DNA from 3 places in the Mesorhizobium sp. M0587 genome. Region 3 is predicted to be linked to each of the others. Evidence: riboswitches for the same ligand, from Rfam matches in the RefSeq annotation. Region 3 holds a riboswitch; each other region holds the start of a gene.
The links. A riboswitch is a leader RNA that binds a small molecule or an ion and turns the genes downstream of it on or off. The one in region 3 is predicted to bind cobalamin.
Positions count from the first base shown of each region.

Region 1 (7,603 bases), on a different contig from region 3:
GGCGAAGCGGTTGGTCCTCGGGAAATACAATACGTTTGCTTATCTCGCGCGCTTCATCGAAAGCGTTCAGGATAAACCCTTACCGCCGGAAATTATACACATCGATTCGCCTGAGGTCGATTTTGGAATAGACGAATAAAGTACTCCAACGCTCGCTTCGCGTGCCCGGCGGTCGGTGGTCTGGCGAGATCGGTACGGAACGCTCGGCGGAGAATGCCTGCTGCGCAGACGGGCCGGCACGGGCGCACGAGGTCATGCGCCCCCGGCTGCCGCTGATCAGACGAACTGGGGAAGGCCAGGAACGGAATTGAGGACCTCGTCCACGAGTTCGTCGCCGGCATGTTCCTTGGCGCAGGCGATCGTCTCGTTGGCGAGGCCGGCGATCTTTGCCATGCTGAGACCCTCACTCATCAATTGCTGGCCGAGCCCCATAAGGCCGCCACCCTGTGGGTCGTCGCCATGATACTTCGCTACTAATTCCGAAGCTCCCGGAATGGCCTCGATCATGCGCGCAACGGGACCGTCGGCCGCGTGGCTTTGCAGGAAACCCAGCATTAACCCAACCCCCTTCTCTGCGAGAGCCGGGCCGATGCCGGCACCAGTGGCGATGCGCGGTAAGAATTCTTCCATGCAGGGTCTCTCTCTCTTTGATGAGGTTTACACGGGGCCGGTCCGGCGCCCAGCGGCCTTGGCCGAACCACAATTGAACTCCACAAAAATAGGCCGGCGGAAGTGCTATTGCGCGTAAAACCGCCTCTGTCAACGCAAGCTGCGTCGGACGTGCGTGTTTCGCAAACCGAAGATCATTCCAATTCACATCATTACGCATTGGCAACCGCACAGTTTGCGGTGGCTCGCTTATGGGCCAATGCCCCGCGTCCGTCAAATGATGACGACAAGGTGAGGGAAGATCAATCTAGCCCTTGTGCCGGCGCGGCGCTTGAGCAGGTCCACCGGCTGTAACTGCCTCACACCTCGATCCACAGTCCCAGGCGCGTGATGGGATGTTCGTAGAAGCGGAGCTATATGCCGGTGTGACAATCGACAAGGCGGACCGGCTATTCCGATAGGACATCCATACTGTCGCATAGACCGTCGCTGCTTAGGTATTGAAACCGCCATCGCTGGTGACATCACAATGTGCAGTCGGCGGGTGTCGATAAGGTCGATTCACGCAATCAGCCGGTCAGGAGGAACGAATGAACCCTGAGGTTTCAGAAGCTCACTTTTCGCAAGGCGTGCAGCGCACATCGTGCAAGAGATTGCCATTCTTGCGGATGCTATCGACTTTCTCAACGATGGCGGGAAGATCGCAGTGACCGAATCTACGAAGCCGCCCCCAGGGCGTGCTTTGATGCATACAAACGGCGCCGAGCAGGGATACTCCTCCTCCCTGAAGTCCAATCGAGAAGAGCGATCACTTCCAAGAGGGTCCCAGCTCAGCCGCGAAAACAGGTGTCAGACCCCGGTCCTCTCCCTCAGCTGATCTAGCTCAGGGCGTTCATGAGCCGCAGATCGCATAGTGGCTGCGTGCACGACGCAGGAAGACCATTTATGAAAATCCTATTCAGTATGATGGCTGTCCCCTTGCTGGCAGCCACCGCCTTTGCTGCGGATTCGATCCCCACAGCCCTCAGAGATGCGGCATTGGCGACCTTCAGGGCTTTGCCATCCACCACGCCGGCAGTCGCCAACAACCCGATCACCCCGGAAAAGATCGCTCTCGGCAAGGCACTGTTCTTCGATCCACGCGTCTCTGCGTCAGGCGTCTTGTCGTGCAACTCGTGCCACAACCTGGCCACCGGCGGCGACGACAATCACGAAACCTCGATCGGCCATGGTTGGCAGAAAGGACAGCGCAACGCGCCGACTGTACTGAATGCTGTCTTCAACATCGCTCAGTTCTGGGATGGTCGTGCCGAAGACCTGAAGGCTCAGGCGAAGGGACCGGTCCAAGCCGGGATCGAAATGGCCAATACACCGGACCAAGTCATCGCCACGCTCAAGTCCATGCCGCAATATGTCGAGTGGTTCGATGCAGCTTTTCCGGCTGAAGCGGATCGGGTCACCTTCGACAACTTCGCCAAGGCGATCGAAGCCTTCGAGGCGACACTGGTCACACCGGCCCCGTTCGACAGCTTCCTGAATGGTGATGAGGTTGCCATGACTCCCGAACAGAAACAGGGCCTGGCGCTTTTCATGAACAAAGGCTGCTCGTCCTGCCATGCCGGCATCAACGTTGGTGGGCAAGCCTATTTCCCATTCGGCCTCGTGGAACAGCCCAGCGCCGAGGTCCTGCCGGAAAAAGACAAGGGCCGATTTGCGGTCACCAATGCAGCCGACGATTCCTATGTTTTCCGCGTGGCGCCCCTGCGCAACGTTGCACTCACCGCGCCATACTTTCATTCGGGCAAGGTTTGGGATCTGAAACAGGCCGTTGCCATCATGGGAACCACCCAGCTTGGCGTGGTACTGGCGGACGAAGAAGTCGACCTGCTTGTTGCCTTCCTCAACTCGCTGACCGGAAAGGCACCCGAGGTCGCCTATCCCATCTTACCCGCCGAAACGGCGACAACACCCCGGCCTATAATGCAGATCTTAGGAAAATAAAGCCCAGCTGATCGAGAAACATCGCAATTGACAATGATTGCGACTTTTACTGGGACGAGACGATCGCGACGTCCATGAGAAGCAAATGGCTCGTTTCCAAAGTGCAGACACTGCTTCCGTCACCAGCTCGTTGCGATGGAATCATGTGTGGGATCTGGCGTGCGACATGCCAAGGAAGGTGTCTGACGCATGACGCTCGCGCGCTGTCGATACCGCGCGGCGGCCAGCCATCGCGCTGGCGGCCGAATAGCCGCGCGCCGGAGTGACCGGCGCCCCTTAGGGCGATGGGGGAGCCACTCCGTCCTCCATGTCCAGCGATTCTTCGACTGCTTCCGGATTCCGGGCGATGGTCCAAAGGAGAGTATTCGCCGCTACATCCGGTTTCGAGCGACCTTGCTCCCAGTTTCGAAGCGTTGCCAGATCGAGGCCATACCTCACCGAGAATGCCTCCTGAGAGAGCTTCGTGCGATCCCGGACTTCGCGAACACTTATCGGCCGCGGCGCATGAACCTTCGCGATCACGCCTGCGGACGACAGTTCATTCTTCAGTGCCAATAGGTCGTCGACGCAAGGAACCGTCACGAACGCCTTGCCGTGATCGACCATCTCCGTGAGTATCGCGTGGGCCGTCCTCAGTGGCAACTGTCTCTTGACGAGAATCCGGGCGGCCTCAGGAGTATTCGCGCCGTGAAGAAAACTGAGGCTCAGTCGGACGGGAGAGCCTGACGACACCAGGACGACGTCCCGGGTTCGCACCCGTTGTCCGAACCGCTCCATGAATTTCGATGTAGTCGACATTAAGCTTCTCCGCGATCACTCGACCGAGCTTGCGTAATTTGGACCATCCCCACTGGACCTCGGCATCGCCCCCAATATGCAGGTCACGGACGACAGGATGATTACTGCCCATCTCCACGTTGCCCAAGAGCTGAAGCACGCCATCGGGCGTGACCACGTCAAAGAGGAGGCATGGGTCCTCCGAAATATCCGCGTCCAGGATGAGTTCGATGTCATCGGGCTGCACACCAGATCCCTACGCAAGTTGCTTATAGAAGCTAAGTCGGGCGCTGGCGAGGGTCAAGGCCTTACCGATTTTCCGAATTGGCGGGACGCTGGCAACATCCGAATCCTGCCACCTCGACCCGTAGTCTGCGCTAATCGACTGGGGAAGCGGACAGACGCGCAGGTCGCCACCTGAGCGAACGCGACAGGCGGTCTAGTTTAAGAAAGACGCATGTACGATTTTCCGAGCGGCGCGGCCTGTATGTTCCGAAGGAGCCGATATTAAAGCGTATCGTCCAAATTGATATTTCCTGCGCGATTACGTGCCGAAGGGAAGTGCTCATTCTCGCTCGAGTGACTTATTTCAAAGGATGTGATCGCGTATTGGCACATTTACGGCCGACATGCGGCAGCCGGCAACTCACGTCATGGTGAGGAAGGAGAAGCATCAGGCCTACGCTTTCTCCCGGAGCGCACGTGCTGCAGCGACCATGTTCATGAGGGCAGGGCGGACCTCCTCCCATTTACGTGTTTTGAGGCCACAGTCCGGGTTTACCCACAGTTGGGCATCCGACAGTCGCTCGCGGGCAAGCATGACGAGATCCGAAATCTCACGGACTCCCGGGAGGCGTGGTGAGTGAATGTCATAGACTCCGGGACCGATTTCGTTCGGATATTTGGAGCTCGTGAAGGCGTCCAGCAGCTCCATTTTCGAGCGCGAGGTCTCAATCGAAATGACATCCGCATCCATTTCAGCGATCGCGTCGATGATCTCGTTGAACTCCGAATAGCACATGTGGGTATGGATTTGAGTCGCGTCATTTACACCCGTTGAAGCGATCCGGAAGCATTCGACAGCCCAGTCGAGATAGACTTTCCAGTCAGACTGGCGCAGTGGCAATCCTTCGCGAAACGCGGCCTCATCGATCTGGATTATCCTTGCGCCGGACCTTTCGAGATCCGTCACTTCGTCGCGGATGGCGAGCGCGATCTGGCGGCAGGGTTCGGAGCGGGGTACGTCGTCGCGAACAAAAGACCAGTTGAGAATGGTCACTGGGCCTGTGAGCATTCCCTTAACAGGCTTTTCCGTAAGCGACTGGGCGAATTGCCACCAGCGCACTGTCATCGGATTGCGCCTCGATACGTCGCCGAAAATGATGGGGGGACGCACGTAGCGCGACCCATAGCTTTGTACCCAGGCATGCTGGGTGAGCGCGAAGCCGGACAACTGCTCGCCGAAATGCTGTACCATGTCGTTTCGCTCGAACTCACCGTGCACCAGCACGTCCAGCCCGATCTCTTCCTGCCAGCGAATTGCAGCCTCGATCTCCTTCTTCAGGAACGTCTCGTAGTCGACATAGCTCAGCTGGCCCTTCGCATGAGCGGCCCGCGCCTTGCGTACCTGCGGCGTCTGCGGGAAGGACCCGATGGTCGTCGTCGGGAACGGCGGCAGCCCGAGTGAGCCGGCTTGGACTCTGGAGCGCTCGGCAAAGGCGCTCTCTCGTCGCTTCATGCTATCGTCAATGCTGGCGATCCGCCCCTGAACAAGCGGGTCATGGATCCTCGTGGATGTCACGCGCGTGGCGGCAGCCTCGGCAGACGCTTTCAACGCGCCAGCCATCGCATCTCTGCCTTGGGACAGGGCCCGGGCCAGCAACACCAATTCGTCGGTCTTCTGGGCCGCGAAGGCGAGCCACGAGCTGATGTCCGCGTCGAGTTCCGTCTCAATGCGCAGGTCGATCGGCACATGCAGCATCGAGCAAGAAGGCGCGATCTCGACGCGGTCCAAGGGCCAGCCGGCGACGATCGATTTGATGCGGTCGAGAATGGCGGGCAGGTTCGCACGCCAGACGTTGCGGCCATCGATCAAGCCAAGCGAGAGCACCAGATCCTTCGGAGCGAGCCGACCCACCGTTTCCAGCTGCTCGGGAGCGCGCACGAGATCAATATGCAGCCCAGCCAGGGGCAGAGAAACCGCGGTTTCGAGATTGTTTCCCAGCGGCCCGAAATACGTAGCCAGCATGATCTTCAGCTCGGGCGCGGCTTTCGACAGCTGTCCATAGGCGAATTCGAACGCAGCTCGTTCGTTCGGGTTCAGATCGAGGACAAGCGCTGGCTCATCGATCTGCACCCAGTCGGCTCCCGACAGCTTCAGCCTCTGCAGAAGTTGCTCGTAGACGGGCAGCAGCCGCGATAGGAGCGCGATGGGACCGAACCCTTCGGCAGGCGATTTCGCCAGCTTGAGGAAGGTGATGGGTCCAAGGATGACTGGGCGTGTGTGAATGCCGAGAGCTTTAGCCTCGAGGAAGTAATCGACCGGTTTCGTTGACGAGAGGGCGAACGTCTGATCATCGTCGAGTTCCGGCACAATGTAGTGATAGTTGGTGTCAAACCACTTGGTCATTTCCATCGCGGTTACATCAGGCCCATGAGCCGCCTGCTGGTGACCAGCGTGTCCACAACCCTCCGTCTGACCCTGGTTGCCGCGCGCCATTGCGAAGTAGATGTCAAGTGGGACCTCGCCGCTATTCCAGCCGTAACGGGATGGAACGGCGCCGACCATGGCTGCGGTGTCGAGCACATGGTCGTATAGCGAGAAGTCGTTCGACGGGATTTTCGACACGCCGCGATCGTGCTGCTCCTCCCAGCTAGCGGCACGGAGCGCCTTCGCCGTCCTGAGAAGGGCGGCGGCGGAAGATTTTCCGGACCAGTAACTTTCAAGCGCGAATTTCAGTTCTCGCCGACGACCGATGCGCGGCACGCCGAGCGTTGCTACAGGAATTTGCTGAGAGACAGTCATGTCATACCCCGATGGTTGGGGCGTCGGTGACAAGGAAGGCGCTAGCAGGCCGGCACCAACGCCGGGTTGCAGCGGCCACCGAGACACCCCGCCCGTGGACGTAATTCGCCGTGGCAGGTCTCCTGGCTCGCGGGGTCATAGCCTCTACCCGTCTTCCCGAGGGTATTCGCCTCAGTGACGTGAGTGGGGTTGGCTCGCCGCTAACAGTTGCGGGGGCAGCGCCGGCATCGCACCGGCTTCCCTCTTAGCTCCGCTCCGGCAGCGCCGTGCGGAGAACCACAACCCGCAGACAATCACAGCGGCCCGCACTTTGTCAATATCGCATAACGAAATGTTTATGTCGTTATGTATTCGCTCTTTTACACCTTGTCTTCATTCTGAAATATTCAGTCCGCCCATTGCCGACGCTGGCACCCCCGCCACCATTGTTCATAATGGTTTCCTGTCAGGCTGCGACATTCCTCACCGTTCATCCATGAAGGATTTCGGACAAGATGGATGGGAGTGACAACGTCGTCGAATGCAGAAGGTGGCATTGGTGGCGATGTTTAACGATGCAATCGTGGGCCGAAAGTGATGCGTGCATGGCAGAAGCGGTTGTCTCGAAGTGAACGCCAAACCATGGTGCGGGGGGAAATGGCACGCCAGGTCGTGACCACGACCCTGGTGACTAGGCAATCGGTGGTAACTGCGCTCGGCGGCAAGAGACCACACTGGCCGGGGCCGGTCCAAAGAGCAAGGCCCGACTGTGTCCCGATAAGCTTTTTAAGCGTCATTCAGGCGGTAAGTATAAGTATCTCATCTCAAAGGCTAGGCAGTCGAGGGACGCGGAATTGCGGCAAAGCTCGCGTGCTCCATATTCTGCATCATATGGTCGGCAGGACCCAGTTTTTATCCAGTGCACGCATCAGCGCGGTGTGCAATTCGGGCTCGGTCCGGTAGGAAGGCATTTAGGCCTCGCTCATCCAGCCCAAGCCGAGATAGTGGAAGTGGTCCGAAGGCACGGTAATCCGGCTCTTGTCCAGTTGCCGAACGAAGTCCGCTGACCAATGGTGGATTGTATACGCCTCAAGTTTATCCATCATCCCCCGCCAGCGTTGGATGCGTTCTTCGCGCGGCATGCTGGGCCGCTCTTGAGATCGCTGCAGCTATCTCATCGGGGAGCCTCGGATCTACCAGCAGGGCGTCCTC
Region 1 is NZ_JAMYQP010000044.1:32,508-40,110, forward strand. Features, by position in the region: gene NKI49_RS28315 (glycosyltransferase family 10 domain-containing protein) at 1-139, shown strand, start outside; gene NKI49_RS28320 (hypothetical protein) at 277-630, opposite strand; gene NKI49_RS28325 (cytochrome-c peroxidase) at 1,555-2,610, shown strand; gene NKI49_RS28330 (helix-turn-helix domain-containing protein) at 2,887-3,216, opposite strand; gene NKI49_RS28335 (hypothetical protein) at 3,281-3,634, opposite strand; gene metE (5-methyltetrahydropteroyltriglutamate--homocysteine S-methyltransferase) at 4,067-6,412, opposite strand; cobalamin riboswitch at 6,508-6,708, opposite strand; gene NKI49_RS28345 (hypothetical protein) at 7,363-7,533, opposite strand.
Region 1: linked by a shared signal. The riboswitch ahead of metE (5-methyltetrahydropteroyltriglutamate--homocysteine S-methyltransferase) and the one ahead of NKI49_RS13070 (CbtB domain-containing protein) in region 3 are both predicted to bind cobalamin.

Region 2 (7,603 bases), on a different contig from region 3:
GCGCTTGGCGGTCACCACCGAGACAGGTGTCGGTCTGAGAAAATACCAGGCTGCGGCACCGCCTGCCGCCGCCGCAACGATGATCATACCCGCAATCCAGCGCCTCAACCGCATGCAATGCTCCTTTTTGGCGGGACTTGTGGCGTCAGACCGACCGTCGGTCTATAGTGCCGGAAAACGTCTTGTCGGCTGCTGCGTTCCGGTCCGTCGATCACGTTTTCAGGAAAGCCGCCGGTGGGGGAACCTTATTGACCAGAGCCAGAAAAGCGCCCGAAATACGCACCGCCGAGCTTCTCGACTGCGCACAGCGCTTGTTCTTCGAGCGCGGTTATGACGACACGACGGTAAACGACATCATCCGCGCGGCCGGCCTGTCGAAGGGAGCCTTCTACCATTACTTCGCCTCCAAGGAGGCACTGCTGGAAGCGCTCGCGGCGCGGCTTGCCCGAGACAGCCTCGCCGAGCTGCAACCCATGCTCGACAATCCATCGCTCGACGCGGTCGGCCGGCTCAACGCGCTTTTCGCAGGTTCCCAGCGGCTGAACGTCGAACTCGCGCCGCAACTCAGGACGACCTTTGCGGTCCTGTTTCGGCCCGAGAACGTCGTGCTCTTCCACCGGGTCGACCTGGCCGCCAGGCAGCTTGCCCTGCCGTTGATCGCTGATCTGCTGGCGAAGGGCAGCGAGGAGGGCGCTTTCGACGTACCCGACCCCCTGGCGTTCGCCGACATGCTGCTGCAGATCAGGCTGATCTTTCGCGACGTGATGCATAGCGCGCTGCGCCAGGCCGACCAAGGAAACATCGAGGAGGCCGCACGCCTGCTCGACGAACGCCTGAGGCTATACGGCGTCGCGATCGATCGCCTGCTCAAGCTGCCCGACGGAACGATCAAAGCCGTGGAGCCGGGATTTGCCCGCGCTTTCCTGCAGGCGGGCTAGCCATCCTGCTTTACCAAAGATCGAGGTTCCGCTTCCGGACGGGAAACCGTTTCGCAGTTTTCCTGGAATTGCACTGATCAATCGCGGCAGTTGCGCGTGGCGTCACCTCCAGCGATTGACAATCGCCGGGTTGGGCGCATGCTCCCCAGCAGTCTCTCGGCGGGAGATTCGGGGCATGTGGGATTTCGATATCGGCAGGTCGGTGTCCATCATGATGCGGACATGGCCATTCATCGTCTTTCGCATGATCGTCTATTTCGGCATCACGCTGGCCTACATCATGGCGACGGGAACGGGTGCCTCCGTCGGCTACGGTCTCGGCCATATCTCCACCGATCCCGACGGGCCGCTGTCCTTTGCCTTATGGGGCGGCGTGGTCGGCTTCGGCGTCGTCTCGATCGCCGTTTACTGGATCCGCGAATACATCCTCTATGTCGTCAAGGCCGGCCATATCGCCGTCATGGTACATCTGATCGACGGCCGGGATGTCCCCGATGGTCAGAACCAGATCGCCTATGCCAGGCAAGTCGTCACAGAGCGTTTCGCCGAGGCCAACATCCTTTTCGTCATCGACCAGCTGGTCAAGGGTGCCATCCGCGCCATCACCGGCTTGCTAGGCGGCGTTGCCGCCTTCCTTCCTATTCCGGGCCTGAGCGGCTTGGTCTCTTTCCTCAACACGGTGATCCGCCTGTCGCTGACCTATGTCGACGAGATCATCCTCGGCTACAACATCCGCCTCAATTCGTCCTCGCCGTTCGAGACTGCCAGGCAAGGGGTCGTGCTCTACGCCCAGAACGGCAAGACCATGGTCAAGAACGCCGTCTGGCTGGCAGTCATCATGTGGGGCGTCTCCTTCGTGATTTTCCTGCTGATGCTGGCGCCGGCCGGCGCCATTCTTTTCCTGATGCCCGGCCAACTCGCCGGCTGGGCTTTCGTGCTCGCCATCGTTTTCGCCTGGGCTTTCAAGGCGGCCTTCATCGAACCCTTCGCCATCGCCTGCCTGATGCAGGTCTATTTCAAGACCATCGAGGGCCAGGTGCCCGACCCCGCCTGGGACGACCGGCTGGCCGAGGCGTCGTCGAAGTTCAGGGAACTCAGGGACAAGGCGCTGGCCTCCTTCGGCGGCTCGCGCTGGGGCACGGCCGGCGCGACATCCTGATCCGCGGGGCTGGCGGTCGCAGGTGCGGGGCCAACCGCGTTGAAGCGCGCCACGGTGGATTTGAGCGGCGCCTCGCCTGGGCCGCCAAAAATCTCGCTCATGATCAGTTCGGGCAGCGGCAGCCGCCGTCGCCAGCCATGCATCTCAAGGTCCGGTTTTGAGGCGAACTCCGAAACGCGGCCGACACAGAGGTAAGCGACCGGCGTCACATGCTCGGGAATCGATAGCAGGTCTTTCAGCGCCTGTGCCTCGATGATGCTGACCCAGCCGACGCCGACGCCTTCGGCGCGCGCCGCCAGCCAGAAATTCTGGACCGCGCACACCGTGCTGTAGAGATCCATCTCCGGATTGTGCCAGCGCCCAAGCGGCGAGTTCTTCGAGCGCTCGCGGTCGCAGGTGATGCAGATGTTGAGCGCGCTTTCGCAGATGCCTTCCAGCTTGAGCTTGCGATAGAGCGCCTGCCGCTCTGCCGCGATGGCGGGCAATTCCTGTTCGCGCGCGGCCAGGAACAGGTCGCGCACCTCCGCCCGTCGTGCGGCATCGCGAATGACGATGAAATTCCATGGCTGCATGAAGCCGACCGACGGCGCGTGGTGCGCGGCAAGCAGCAGCCGCGCCAGCAATTCGTCGTCGAGCGCTGTGGGCAGGAAATGGCTGCGCACGTCGCGCCGCGTGAACATGGCGCGATAGACCGCGTCGCGCGCCATCTGGTCAAATCCGTCGCCCATAGGAGCGGTCATGGTGTCCGGCATCGCTTGTCCCCTTGCGATTGCTATGATGCCAGCCGCCTGACCATGCGGATGACGATGCCTGCCAGGCCGGTCTTCTGGCTCGGGATCAACCCGCGTCCGGTGCCTTCCCGTCATCGACAGTGGCATTTACCGGCGCGGTCCCTCTTACAGCGTTGGGCACGCCACGGAGTTCAACCGTGTTCCCGATTCTCCCGCTTGCGCGGGCACCAGGCAGTGGCCGAGACCTTACGACGAAGCGCCGGCACCGCCAATCCCCTCGGCGACACGAACAGGCTCCGAACTCAGCTTGGCAGCTTTTTGTGCGCCGGCAGCTGTTCACGGTAGGAATTTTTTCCTTGACACCGTGACCGCCGCTATGATAGATATTCATCCATGGTGCTGATTTGCTCGAATGACCCACCGCACAGGCGGGTTTCTCGTCTGCTGCTTCTCAAACCAGCGCGCCGACGAACGCTCCGAAGGAACCGCTAACCCGGATTCGTTGCCTAGCGACAAGAATGGACGCAGGTGCGATTTCCCCAGCCATCAAGCCGCAACGCATGGCCATTGCGCCGTCAGGGCACTAGATAGAAAACATGGCCACCCGTCTCTACACCCATCCGATCTTTCTCGAGCACATCACGCCACCCGGCCACCCCGAGCGGCCCGATCGTTTGCGCGCCATAGAACGGGTGCTCGATGACGAAGCCTTCGCCGCGCTCGACCGCGTCAAGGCGCCTCAAGGCGATGAGGCCACCATCCTCTACGCGCATCCCGCCGACTTCGTCGCGCGCGTGCGCGCCGCCATTCCCGACGAAGGCATAGCTCGCATCGATGCCGACACCACCGCCAGCCCGAAGAGCTGGCAGGCGGCGATAACCGCGATCGGCGCCGCCAACGCCGCCGTCGACGACGTCTTTTCAGGCCGAGCCGACAATGTTTTCGTCGCCGCCCGCCCGCCTGGCCACCATGCCGAGAAAACCACCGCGATGGGGTTCTGCCTGTTCAATACCGCTGCGATTGCGGCGCGCTATGCGCAGAAGAAGCATGGCATCGAGCGCGTCGCCATCGTCGACTGGGACGTGCACCACGGCAACGGCACGCAGGACATTTTCTGGGACGATCCGTCGGTGCTCTATTGTTCGACGCACCAGATGCCGCTCTATCCCGGCACCGGCGCGAAGACCGAGACCGGCGCCGGCAATATCGTCAACGCCCCGTTGGCGCCGCAGACCGGCAGCGAGGTCTTTCGCGATGCCTTCCTGTCGCGCGTCCTGCCGGCGCTCGACAATTTCGCGCCCGAGCTGATCATCATTTCGGCCGGTTTCGACGCGCACCATCGCGATCCGCTGGCCGAGATCAATCTGACCGAGGACGATTTCGACTGGGCGACCGGCCAGCTGATGCAGCGCGCCGCGCGCCACAGCGGCAACCGCCTCGTCAGCCTGCTCGAGGGCGGCTACGATCTGCAGGGATTGGCATTTTCGGTCGCCGCCCATGTCGGGCGACTGATGAAAGGATGAATGATGGCTGATGCGACCAACGAAGACGTCAAGGCTATGAGCTTCGAACAGGCACTCGAGGCGCTGGAGAAGATCGTCGATGACCTCGAGCGCGGCGACGTGCCGCTCGACCAGTCGATCCGGATCTATGAGCGCGGCGAAGCGCTGAAGGTGCATTGCGACCGGCTGCTGAAGTCCGCCGAGGACAAGGTCGAGAAGATAAGGCTGTCGCGCGACGGCAAGCCTGTCGGCACCGAACCGCTGGATGCGGATTGAGGCGTCCCCCAACGGCGGTCTCGTCTCACCGACTTTTGGACACCATGATGATTAGGGATAAAGCTCGTCTCGATTGAAACGGCTCCACGGCAAGAGGAGATTAGGAAGCGATGTGCAGAAACATCAAGACCCTGTTCAATTTTGATCCGCCGGCAACCAATGACGAAGTCCGCGATGCGGCACTTCAGTTTGTCCGTAAGCTGAGCGGAACGACGCGGCCCTCGAAGCAGAACCAGCACGCGTTCGACCACGCCGTCGAGGCCATTGCCGCGTCGGCGCGCGAGCTGCTGGATTCGCTCGAAACCCATCAGCATCCCCGCAATCGCGAAGAAGTGGCGGCCAAGCTGCGGGCCAAGGCGGCGACCCGGTTTGCCTGATCCGGCCAAGCAGCCATTGGTCGCTGACAAGGAGAGTTCATGAGCTTCTTTCCCGGGAAGGATCCCGAAGTAGGCGACGCCTTTGCCAGCGACCAGATCGAGCTGATGGTCATCCCGAACGCCAAGGATATTGGCGGCTTTGAGGTGCGCCGCGCCCTGCCGACCGCCAAGAGGCGGCTGGTCGGGCCTTTCATCTTTTTCGACCGCATGGGGCCGGCGATCCTGCGCGCCGGCCAGGCGCTCGATGTCCGCCCGCATCCGCATATCGGCCTGTCGACGGTGACTTACCTGTTCGACGGCAAGATCCGGCATCGCGATTCGCTCGGCACCGAGATGGTCATCCAGCCCGGCGACGTGAACCTGATGACCGCCGGCCGCGGCATCGTCCATTCCGAGCGCACGCCGGAAGAACTGCGCGGTGCGCCGATGTCGGTCTCCGGTCTACAGACATGGCTGGCGCTGCCGGACGACAAGGAAGAGGTGGCGCCGGTGTTCGAGAACACTGCCGCCTTGCGCCTTCCCGGGATCGATGCCGAGGGCGTCAGCGGGCGCGTCGTCATCGGCGACTTCCAGGGATTGCAGTCTCCGGTCACGACAGCCTCCGACACGCTTTATGCGGACCTGCGCCTGGCGCCGGGCGCCAGCGTGAAGATCCCGCCCGATGCCGAGGAGCGCGCCATCTACACGCTGGAAGGCGAGGTATCGATTTCAGGCGATGTCTTTCCGGCGGAACGGCTGCTGGTGTTCCGGCCCGGTGACGAGATCGTCGTTTCGTCGGAGCGTGGCGCCCATTTCATGCTGTTCGGCGGCGCTTCGCTCGGCTCGAAGCGCTACATCTGGTGGAATTTCGTATCGTCCTCCAAGGAGCGCATCGAACAGGCCAAGCAGGAATGGAAGACAGGCCGCTTCGATATCGTTCCCGGAGATGAGGAAGAATTCATCCCGTTGCCGGAAAGCTAGTGTACGTCGCCCAAAAGTGGCCCCGGTTTTGGGAGAACGACATGCATGAAACAACGACCTAAAGCCTGATCCGCGTCGCTGCCAAGCATTTACTTTCGCCGGCCGGCGGCCTATCCCGCCCATGAACATACCGAGCAGGCCAACCCGTGAACGCTACGCCGCATACGCCGCTTCTCGACACGGTCCGCATCCCGGCCGACCTGCGCACGCTTGCCGAGAGCGATCTGCCGCAACTGGCTTCCGAGCTTCGCACCGAGCTGATCGACGCCGTGTCCCGCACTGGCGGCCATCTTGGCGCCGGCCTTGGCGTGGTCGAACTGACGGTGGCGCTGCACTATGTCTTCAACACGCCGGATGACAGGCTGATCTGGGACGTCGGCCATCAAGCCTATCCGCACAAGATCTTGACCGGCCGGCGCGACCGCATCCGCACCTTGCGGCAGGAGGACGGCCTTTCGGGCTTCACCCGCCGCGCCGAGAGCCAATACGATCCGTTCGGCGCCGCCCACTCCTCGACATCCATATCGGCCGGCCTCGGCATGGCCGCCGCCCGCGATCTCTCCGGCGGCCGCAACAACGTCGTCGCCGTCATCGGCGACGGCGCGATGTCGGCCGGCATGGCCTATGAGGCGATGAACAATGCCGGCGCGCTCGATGCCAGGCTCATCGTCATCCTCAACGATAACGACATGTCGATTGCCCCGCCGACCGGCGCGATGAGCGCCTATCTGGCGCGCCTCGCCTCGGGCAAGGCCTATGTCGGCCTGCGCGACTTCGGCAAGAAACTGACCTCCTATCTCGGCAAGCGCGCCGATCGCGCTATCACCAGGGCGGTCGAGCATGCGCGCGGCTACGTCACTGGCGGTACTCTGTTCGAGGAGCTCGGCTTCTATCATATCGGTCCCATCGACGGTCACAATCTGGAGCATCTCATCCCGGTTCTGAGGAATGTCCGCGACAATGGCAAAGGCCCGGTGCTGATCCATGTCGTCACTCAGAAGGGCAAGGGCTATGCGCCGGCCGAAGCCGCCGCCGACAAATATCACGGCGTCAACAAGTTCGACGTCATCACTGGCGCGCAGGCCAAGGCGCCAGCCAATGCGCCAGCCTACACCAAGGTGTTCGCCGAAAGCCTGATCAGGGAAGGCCGCGAGGACGACCGTATCGTCGCCGTCACCGCGGCGATGCCGAGCGGCACCGGGCTCGACCTGTTCGGCGAAGCGTTCCCGGCCAGGACGTTCGATGTCGGCATCGCCGAGCAGCACGCCGTGACCTTTGCCGCCGGCCTCGCCACCGAAGGCTACAAGCCCTTCGTGGCAATCTATTCGACCTTCCTGCAACGTGCCTACGACCAGGTCGTCCATGACGTCGCGATCCAGAAACTGCCAGTGCGTTTTCCCATCGACCGCGCCGGCTTCGTCGGCGCCGATGGCGCGACGCATTGCGGCGCCTTCGACACCACTTTCCTGGCAACACTGCCTGGCTTCGTCGTCATGGCGGCCGCCGACGAGGCGGAACTGCGCCATATGGTGCGCACCGCGGCAAGCTATGATGACGGCCCGATCGCCTTCCGCTATCCGCGCGGCAACGGCGTCGGCGTCGATATGCCGGAACGCGGCTCGGTGCTCGAACTTGGCAAGGGCCGCATCGTCAGGGAAGG
Region 2 is NZ_JAMYQP010000009.1:161,644-169,246, forward strand. Features, by position in the region: gene NKI49_RS11400 (efflux RND transporter periplasmic adaptor subunit) at 1-87, opposite strand, end outside; gene NKI49_RS11405 (TetR/AcrR family transcriptional regulator) at 168-938, shown strand; gene NKI49_RS11410 (hypothetical protein) at 1,114-2,097, shown strand; partial or broken gene bluB (5,6-dimethylbenzimidazole synthase) at 2,181-2,849, opposite strand; cobalamin riboswitch at 2,897-3,075, opposite strand; gene NKI49_RS11420 (histone deacetylase family protein) at 3,425-4,351, shown strand; gene NKI49_RS11425 (exodeoxyribonuclease VII small subunit) at 4,355-4,606, shown strand; gene NKI49_RS11430 (DUF2277 domain-containing protein) at 4,717-4,983, shown strand; gene NKI49_RS11435 (pirin family protein) at 5,023-5,943, shown strand; gene dxs (1-deoxy-D-xylulose-5-phosphate synthase) at 6,090-7,603, shown strand, end outside.
Region 2: linked by a shared signal. The riboswitch ahead of bluB (5,6-dimethylbenzimidazole synthase) and the one ahead of NKI49_RS13070 (CbtB domain-containing protein) in region 3 are both predicted to bind cobalamin.

Region 3 (7,603 bases):
GTCGGCCGCCGTCGTCGACGAGAACGAGCGCCTGGTCGGCGTGCTGACCATCGACGACGTCGTCGACGTCATCCAGCAGGAAGCCGAAGAAGATCTGCTGCGCATGGGCGGCGTCGGCGACGAAGAGCTTTCCGACAGCATCTTCTCGACCTCGCGTTCGCGCGTTCCCTGGCTGCTGATCAATCTCCTGACCGCATTCCTGGCGGCGTCGGTGATCGGCCTGTTCGACCGCACGATCGAACATATCGTGGCGCTCGCCGTGCTGATGCCGATCGTGGCCGGCATGGGCGGCAATGCCGGCTCGCAGACCATGACCGTCACCGTGCGGGCGCTGGCGACCAGGGATCTCGACATCTACAATGCCGGCCGCATCATCCGCCGCGAGATGGGCGTCGGCTTCATCAACGGCATCGTCTTCGCCATCCTGATCGGCATCGTCGCGGCGGCCTGGTTCCGCGATCCCAATCTGGGCGGCATCATCGCGGCGGCGATGATCATCAACATGTTCGTCGCGGCACTGGCCGGAATCCTGATCCCGCTGCTGCTCGACCGCTTCAAGGTCGACCCCGCGGTCGCCTCGGCGGTCTTCGTCACCACGGTTACCGATGTCGTCGGCTTTTTTGCTTTCCTCGGCCTTGCAAGCTGGTGGTTCGGCGTCAGGTGAACGGCCTCAATTGACTTTTACGTAAATGCCATGCGAGGTTCATGGAACAGGGATCATTGGCCGATTCCGGCCAGATGGTCCGACCCGGGAACGGGTAGGGCTGCTTGGCCGGCAATCGCGTCGAACTCGGCTATGGGGTCACAATGCGGGAATATTATTCGATCACCGAACTGACCCGCGAATTCGACGTGTCGACGCGGACGCTGCGCTTCTACGAGGACGAGGGACTGGTGCAGCCGGTGCGGCGTGGCCGAACCCGGCTGTTTCGCCCGTCCGACCGCCACCTCATTCGCCAGATCATGCGGGGAAAGCGGCTCGGCTTCTCGATCAACGAGATCCGCGAAATCATCCAGATGTACAAGGAGCCGCCGGGCGAGGTCGGCCAGCTCAAGCTGATGATCAAGCGCATAGAGGAAAAGCGCGAGGATCTCAGGCAAAAGCGCCGCGACCTCGAGGAGACGCTGGCCGAGCTCGACCAGGCGGAAGAATCCTGCGTCGAGCGGTTGGTGGAACTCGGCGTCAACACCTGACGCTGCTCAAATCCAGCGTCGCACTCTTTTGGCGTAATCCCGGTATCTCTTGCCGAACTTCGCCGCCAGCACCTTTTCCTCGCGCTCGATGGCGACCTTCTGCGTGGCGAAGGCGGCGACGAAGGCAAGCGGAAGGAACCAGGCTATCCCCGAGACAAAGCCGACGCCGATCAACAGCAGCGTGTTGGCGAGGTACATCGGATTGCGGGTGATGCCGAAGGGGCCCGTCGTGACGAGGTGATCGGGCACCGCATTGGGATTGAGCGTCGTCCTGGCCCGGACCATGGTGCGGATGGCGGTGAACCAGAGTGCCGCGACAGCCAGCAGCGCCACCCAGCCGGCGGCGAAAAGGATGTCGCCCAGGAGATCGCCGATCCATGGCAGGGGATAGAGCATGCCGAGGACAATGCTGATGGCGATGGCGGCGATATAGATCAGCGGCGGCCACGGTATCACTCCCGGCTTCGGCTGGCTGTCGGTCATTGTGGCCCTCCCTCCGTCATCTTGTCGTCGGTCTGCGCCGTACAGGTGCTGGCAAGATCGCTGAGATGCTGCCGCCACTGCGCGGTCTGGTCGTTGTTGTAGAGCCGATCAAGCGTGGCCTCGCCTTCGAGCGTATCCAGCATACAGCCACAGTAGCTCGAACAGAACTTGCTGTCGCGCGACTGCTCGCACGATATCTGGCAGGTTTTCAGGAAGTTCACCTGCGGGGTTTCGACCTTGGCCGGCATGACTTGCGAGAACAGCCAGACGCTGCCGATCAGCAGCGGCTGGTGGATCAGGTAGAAGGCCAGGCTGTGCCGGCCGATGAAGACCAGGGGATTGGCCCAGCGGCCGGGCGCAAGGCCCGCCAGGCGCGCCCGCAGGCCCGAGGTGGAGGCGAACTTCGCCACCGCGATGCCTGCAAGCACGGCGCCGAACCATGGGAACAGCGGCACGTAGTCGTTGGAGCGCGGATTGATTGTGGAAAGACCGATCCACCACAGGAAGGGGTGGTCCAAAGCCTCGGAACGCAGATAGACGGGCGCCGCGACGACCAGCGCGGCAGCGGCAAGCGTCAGCAGGACCGGCAGGCGCAGGAACGCCAGGCCGAGCAGGCTGGCGAGCGCGATCTCGTGCAATATGCCGAAAAAGATGAAGCCGTCAGGCGTGGCGATGCGGGTGACGACCGAGATGGCGATAGCGGCTCCGGCGACCATGGCGAACCGCCGCCAGAAGCCGTTCCAGCGGATCTTTCTGCCATGGGCGAGATACAGGCTGACGCCGACCAGGAACAGGAAGGTCGAGGCGATGCAGCGCGCATAGAGCTTCCACCAGCCGAAGGCGGTGAGACCGGGATCGGTGTAGCCGAAGAACTCCAGGTCCCAGGTGAAATGATAGCTCGCCATGGCGAGGAGCGCGATGCCGCGCAAGATGTCGATAGCGACGATGCGCTTTGATTGCTCCGGAACAGGTGCGGTCGGCGTTTGGATAATCATGGTCTCGCGATCTGATTCAGCCCCGCTGGAGGATTATCACGGTTGCACCGGACAGAAGAAGGCCGGGCGCGTCGCCACCGCGTCAGGCGCTGCTTTAGGCCAGCGCCGGGAAGCCTTTGGCCGACTTCGCTTTTGCCGGCCGCGCGTCGGTTTCCTCTTATTGGGATGGCAATCGCCACGCCAGATTTGGTCGGTGATTCTGCTTTGAGGAAGCAATGTCCACCCATGTGCGTCATCCGATCTGGCTTCCCGCTCTCAAGGCTGCGGATGCGCGCACCTTCGCCTCGCTCTACGCCGTCGAATCCTTTGCCCGCGCCACGGTGTCGAGCGTCATCCCGATCCAGGCCTACGAAATCCTCCACAACGAGCAGATCGTCTCGATCCTCTACACTGTCGTGGCGCTGCTTGGGCTGTCGGTGACATTGTTCATGCCGATGCTGATCCGCCGCTTTGCCCGGCGCTGGGTCTATACCGCCGGCGCCTGCCTGCTCGCCATCGGCTCGCTGTTCTTCGTTACCCATACGCTTGCCGGACAATTGGCCGGCATGCTTTGCCGCGTCATGGGCGCCAGCGCGCTGTCGATCACGCTCAACCTCTACATCATGGACCACATCCGCAAGACCGACTTCATGCAGGCGGAATCGCTGCGCATGGCGTGGTCGATGTTCGCCTGGACGGGCGGGCCGACGCTTGGCATTTTTCTTTACACACGCTTCGGCATCTATGCCGCGCATGGCGCGGTGGCGGTATTCGCGACGGCCCTGCTGGCGCTGTTCTGGACCTATCGGCTGGGCGACAACCCGTCGATCCGCCCGGGCAAGACGCGCCCGGTCAATCCGCTCGCCAATATCGGCCGCTTCGTCGCGCAACCCAGATTGAGGCTCGCCTGGCTGATCGCCTTCGGCCGTTCCTGCTTCTGGACGACGTTCTTTGTCTATGGGCCGCTGTTCATGGTCATCACCGGCGAGGGCAAGCTGGCCGGCGGCCTGCTGGTTTCGGCCGGTAACGCGCTCTTGTTCATGGCTATCTTCTGGGGCAGAGCGGGCAAGCGCTTCGGCGGTCGGCGGACCATAACTTTTGCCTATTTCGCGATGTCGGCCATGTTGTTGGCGGCGGGCGCGGTCGGCGAGAGCGCACCGCTGCTCACCGGCGCTTTCCTGCTCTGCGGCGCGTTGTTTACCATCGCGCTCGACGCGCTGGGCTCGACCGCCTTCATGCGCTCGGTGCGGTCCTACGAGCGGTCGCAGATGGCTGCGGTCTACCGCACCTATCTCGATTTTTCCGAGCTGACGCCGCCGCTGGTCTATTCAGTGGTGCTGGCGTTCTTCGGGCTGGGCTCGGTGTTCGTCACGCTCGGCCTGCTGGCCGCGGTTTGCGGCTTCGTGACCTGGCGGTATCTGCCGAAGTCGCTGTGAGGATCAGGGCTGGGGTGAAAGCCCTGCGTGGCGCTCGCGCACCCAGTTGTGGAAGCGGTGCAATTCATATTCTTCGGGCATCAGCACGCCCGCTTTGTGGCGCATTGAGCGCCGTTGGCGATCCTTGGCCGGCACGCCGCATTCGCAATAGTTGCCGGCGGAATTTGGTTTGCCGGAGGCGGCGATTCTGCCTATAGTCGCCGATGTCGTCGGTTCCATTTTGGAGCCAAGAGGGAATGCGGTGCGGGCTGACTTGTCGCCCAACGCCGTGGCTGCCCCCGCAACTGTGTGCGGTAGTCCTCTCCATATGCCACTGAAGATTTTTTCTTCGGGAAGGTGGGGAAGGGCGCTGATCCGCGAGCCAGGAGACCTGCCGGCGACAGGAAACTGACTTCTATGCCCTCGGGTGGAGGGCGAAAGGACAAGACATGAATACCGCTTCCGTCTCGCTCGGCGCCTCCGTTTCCTCGCAGTCCCGCTTGATGCAGCTCGCTCTCGCTGGATTCCTCGGCCTTTTCGTGATGGGCTTCGTCGGCTTCTCGCATATCGATGCGGTCCACAATGCCGCCCACGATTATCGTCATTCGATGGCGTTTCCCTGCCACTGATAGGGATTTGACATCATGAACCTGTTTCGCAACGTCGTGTTTATCGCGGCGATCGCAGGGCTCGTGGCCGGCGTCGTTCTCGCCTGCATGCAGGCCTATGCCACCGTGCCGCTGATCCTGAAGGCGGAAGTCTACGAACAGGCCGGCGGCGGCCATCATCACGACCCTGCCGCGCCGGCTGCAACGGACACCAATGCCATAAGTTCCGCCGCCCCGGCGGGAAATGCCATGAGCACGGCCGCGCCTGCGGAAGCTGCTGCTCCGGCCGCGGAAGACGAAGGTTGGGCGCCTGCCGACGGTTTCGAACGTTTCGCCTTCAGCGTGCTTGCCAATATCGTCACCGGCATCGGCTTCGCGCTGATCCTGGTCGCGGTTTCCGAATTCGCCGGCGGCATCGGCAATTGGCGCCAGGGCGTGTTCTGGGGCCTGGCCGGCTTTGCCGTGTTCACGCTGGCGCCGGGCCTTGGCCTGCCGCCGGAACTGCCGGCCATGCCGGCGGCCGACCTCACCCAACGCCAGATCTGGTGGTGGGCAACTGTGGCGGCAACGGCGACCGGCCTTGGCCTGATCGCCTTCCGCAAGTCGCTGCCGCTGGCGATCCTCGCCGTGGCCTTGATGGTGGCGCCGCATATCGTCGGCGCGCCGCAGCCCGACAGCTACGAGACGGCGATCCCGGAGGGGCTGCACCACCAGTTCGTGGTGGCGGTGACGGTGACCAACCTGGTATTCTGGCTGGTGCTCGGCGCCGTCGCCGGCGTGGTGCGCGGCCGCTTCACCGGCGCCGCGACCAGCCTGCGCGACAGCTTTGCCTGATCGCGGCAAGCTGACCTTCATCATCGGCGGTGCGCGCTCCGGCAAGAGCGCGCATGCCGAAACGCTCATGACGGCGCTGCCCTCGCCATGGGCCTATATCGCCACCGCGCAAGCCTACGATGACGAGATGCGCGAACGCATCGCACTGCACCGCTCGCGTCGCGGCGAAGGCTGGACGACCATCGACGCGCCGCTCGATCTCGCAGGCGCGCTGGCGGCTTTGCCTGACAGTCAGCCGGTGCTGGTCGACTGCCTGACGCTGTGGCTGACCAACCATATGCTGGCCGAACATGATCTCGAGCTGGAATGCCGGCGGCTGACCGACGTGCTGTCGCGGCCGCGTGGGCCCTGGTTCGTGGTTTCAAACGAGGTCGGCCAAGGCATTGTGCCGGACAATGCACTGGCGCGCCGCTTTCGCGATGCCGCCGGCCGGCTCAACCAGCAGGTCGCCGCAGTCGCCGATACGGTGCTGCTGATGGTGGCGGGGCTGCCGCTCAAGGTGAAATGAGATGACCGATATCGACGAAAAGGACGAAGAACGCCACCGCGCCAAGATGGCCAAGCGCAAGGCGGTGCAGGACGCCGAGGTCGCTGCCAAGACGATCGAGAAGGGTCTGCTCATCGTCAATACCGGTCCGGGCAAAGGCAAGACGACAGCCGCCTTTGGCCTGGCGCTCAGAATGCTCGGCTATGGCAAGCGCGTCGGCGTCGTCCAGTTCATCAAGGGCAAATGGCATACGGGTGAGAAAGAGGCCTTCGCCGCCTTCGGCGACCGCGTCGTCTGGCACGCGATGGGCGAGGGTTTCACCTGGGAGACGCAGGACCTGAAGCGCGACATCGCCGCGGCCGAAGCCGCATGGGGCAAGGTGCTCGAGCTGATGGCCGATCCGTCGATCAGCCTGCTGGTGCTGGATGAGCTGAATATCGCGCTGCGCTACGATTATCTCGATCTCGACAGAGTGGTTGCGGCGCTGAAGGCGCGTCGTGAAGGCCTGCATGTCGTCGTAACCGGCCGCAATGCCAAGCCGGCGCTGGTCGAGGCCGCCGATCTCGTTACCGAGATGGGCGTGACCAAGCATCATTTCTCGGCGGGCGTGAAGGCACAGCAGGGGATTGAGTTTTGAGAGCTGTTGTCCCCTTTTTTGTGGATGAGCATTCAAGTCTGGTCGCCAAACGCTCCCAGGGGGCTCATTTCCTTTCCCTCCGGAGGGGGGAAAGGTGGCGCTGCGAAGCAGCGACGGATTGGGGGAAGGCGGTTATCGAACGCGCGGTCCGCAGACAGGCAGGGGCAACCCGGCGGGTGCGAGAAACGCGACTGCCGAGCTCGTCGACCCCCACTCCGTCTCGGCTCCGCCGAGCCACCTCTCCCCCGATCGACGGGGGAGAGGAAAGGCGCGAACCTGTTGCAGCCCGGCTCCCTTCCTCCCCTTCGTGAGAGAACTCACGAGGGGGTGAGATCATGCCAGAATGGCGATCGCCGAAACCACGCCGAACAGCGCAATCAACAAATAATCGGCCGTCCGATAGAGTTTCAGCGCCCGTCTTATGTCGGCACTGTCGGCTTCGCGCCGGCCGCCTTCGCCCATGAAAACGTCGTCGACCGGCACGCCGCCGTAGCTGCGCGGTCCGGCGAGCGCGAGGCCAAGCGCGCCGGCCATCGCGGCTTCGGGCCAGCCGGCATTGGGCGAGCGGTGTTTCCTGGCGTCGCGCAACACTGCGTTCCAGGCATTGCGGGGATCGGCGCCCTTGACCAGGAAAGCGGCCAGCACGATCAGCAGGGCCGTCAGCCGCGACGCCGGCAAGTTGACCAGGTCGTCGAAGCGTGCCGCCGCCCGGCCGAAGGCCACGTGGCGCGGCGTGCGGTGGCCGATCATCGAATCGGCGGTATTGACGGCCTTGTAGGCGGCGCCGCCGGCCAATCCGCCGACGCCGATCCAGAAAGCGGGGGCGACGATGCCGTCGGAAAAATTCTCGGCAAGGCTCTCGATCGCCGCGCGGCAGACGCCGGCCCTGTCGAGCGTTTCGGGATCGCGCCCCACGATCCGCGAGACGGCAACGCGGCCCATGGCGAGGCCACCGGTCTCGAGCGCGTCGG
Region 3 is NZ_JAMYQP010000011.1:93,051-100,653, forward strand. Features, by position in the region: gene mgtE (magnesium transporter) at 1-664, shown strand, start outside; gene NKI49_RS13050 (MerR family transcriptional regulator) at 808-1,194, shown strand; gene NKI49_RS13055 (methyltransferase family protein) at 1,201-1,677, opposite strand; gene NKI49_RS13060 (heparan-alpha-glucosaminide N-acetyltransferase) at 1,674-2,672, opposite strand; gene NKI49_RS13065 (MFS transporter) at 2,888-4,087, shown strand; cobalamin riboswitch at 4,281-4,479, shown strand; gene NKI49_RS13070 (CbtB domain-containing protein) at 4,516-4,695, shown strand; gene NKI49_RS13075 (CbtA family protein) at 4,711-5,508, shown strand; gene cobU (bifunctional adenosylcobinamide kinase/adenosylcobinamide-phosphate guanylyltransferase) at 5,501-6,016, shown strand; gene cobO (cob(I)yrinic acid a,c-diamide adenosyltransferase) at 6,018-6,632, shown strand; gene cbiB (adenosylcobinamide-phosphate synthase CbiB) at 6,966-7,603, opposite strand, start outside.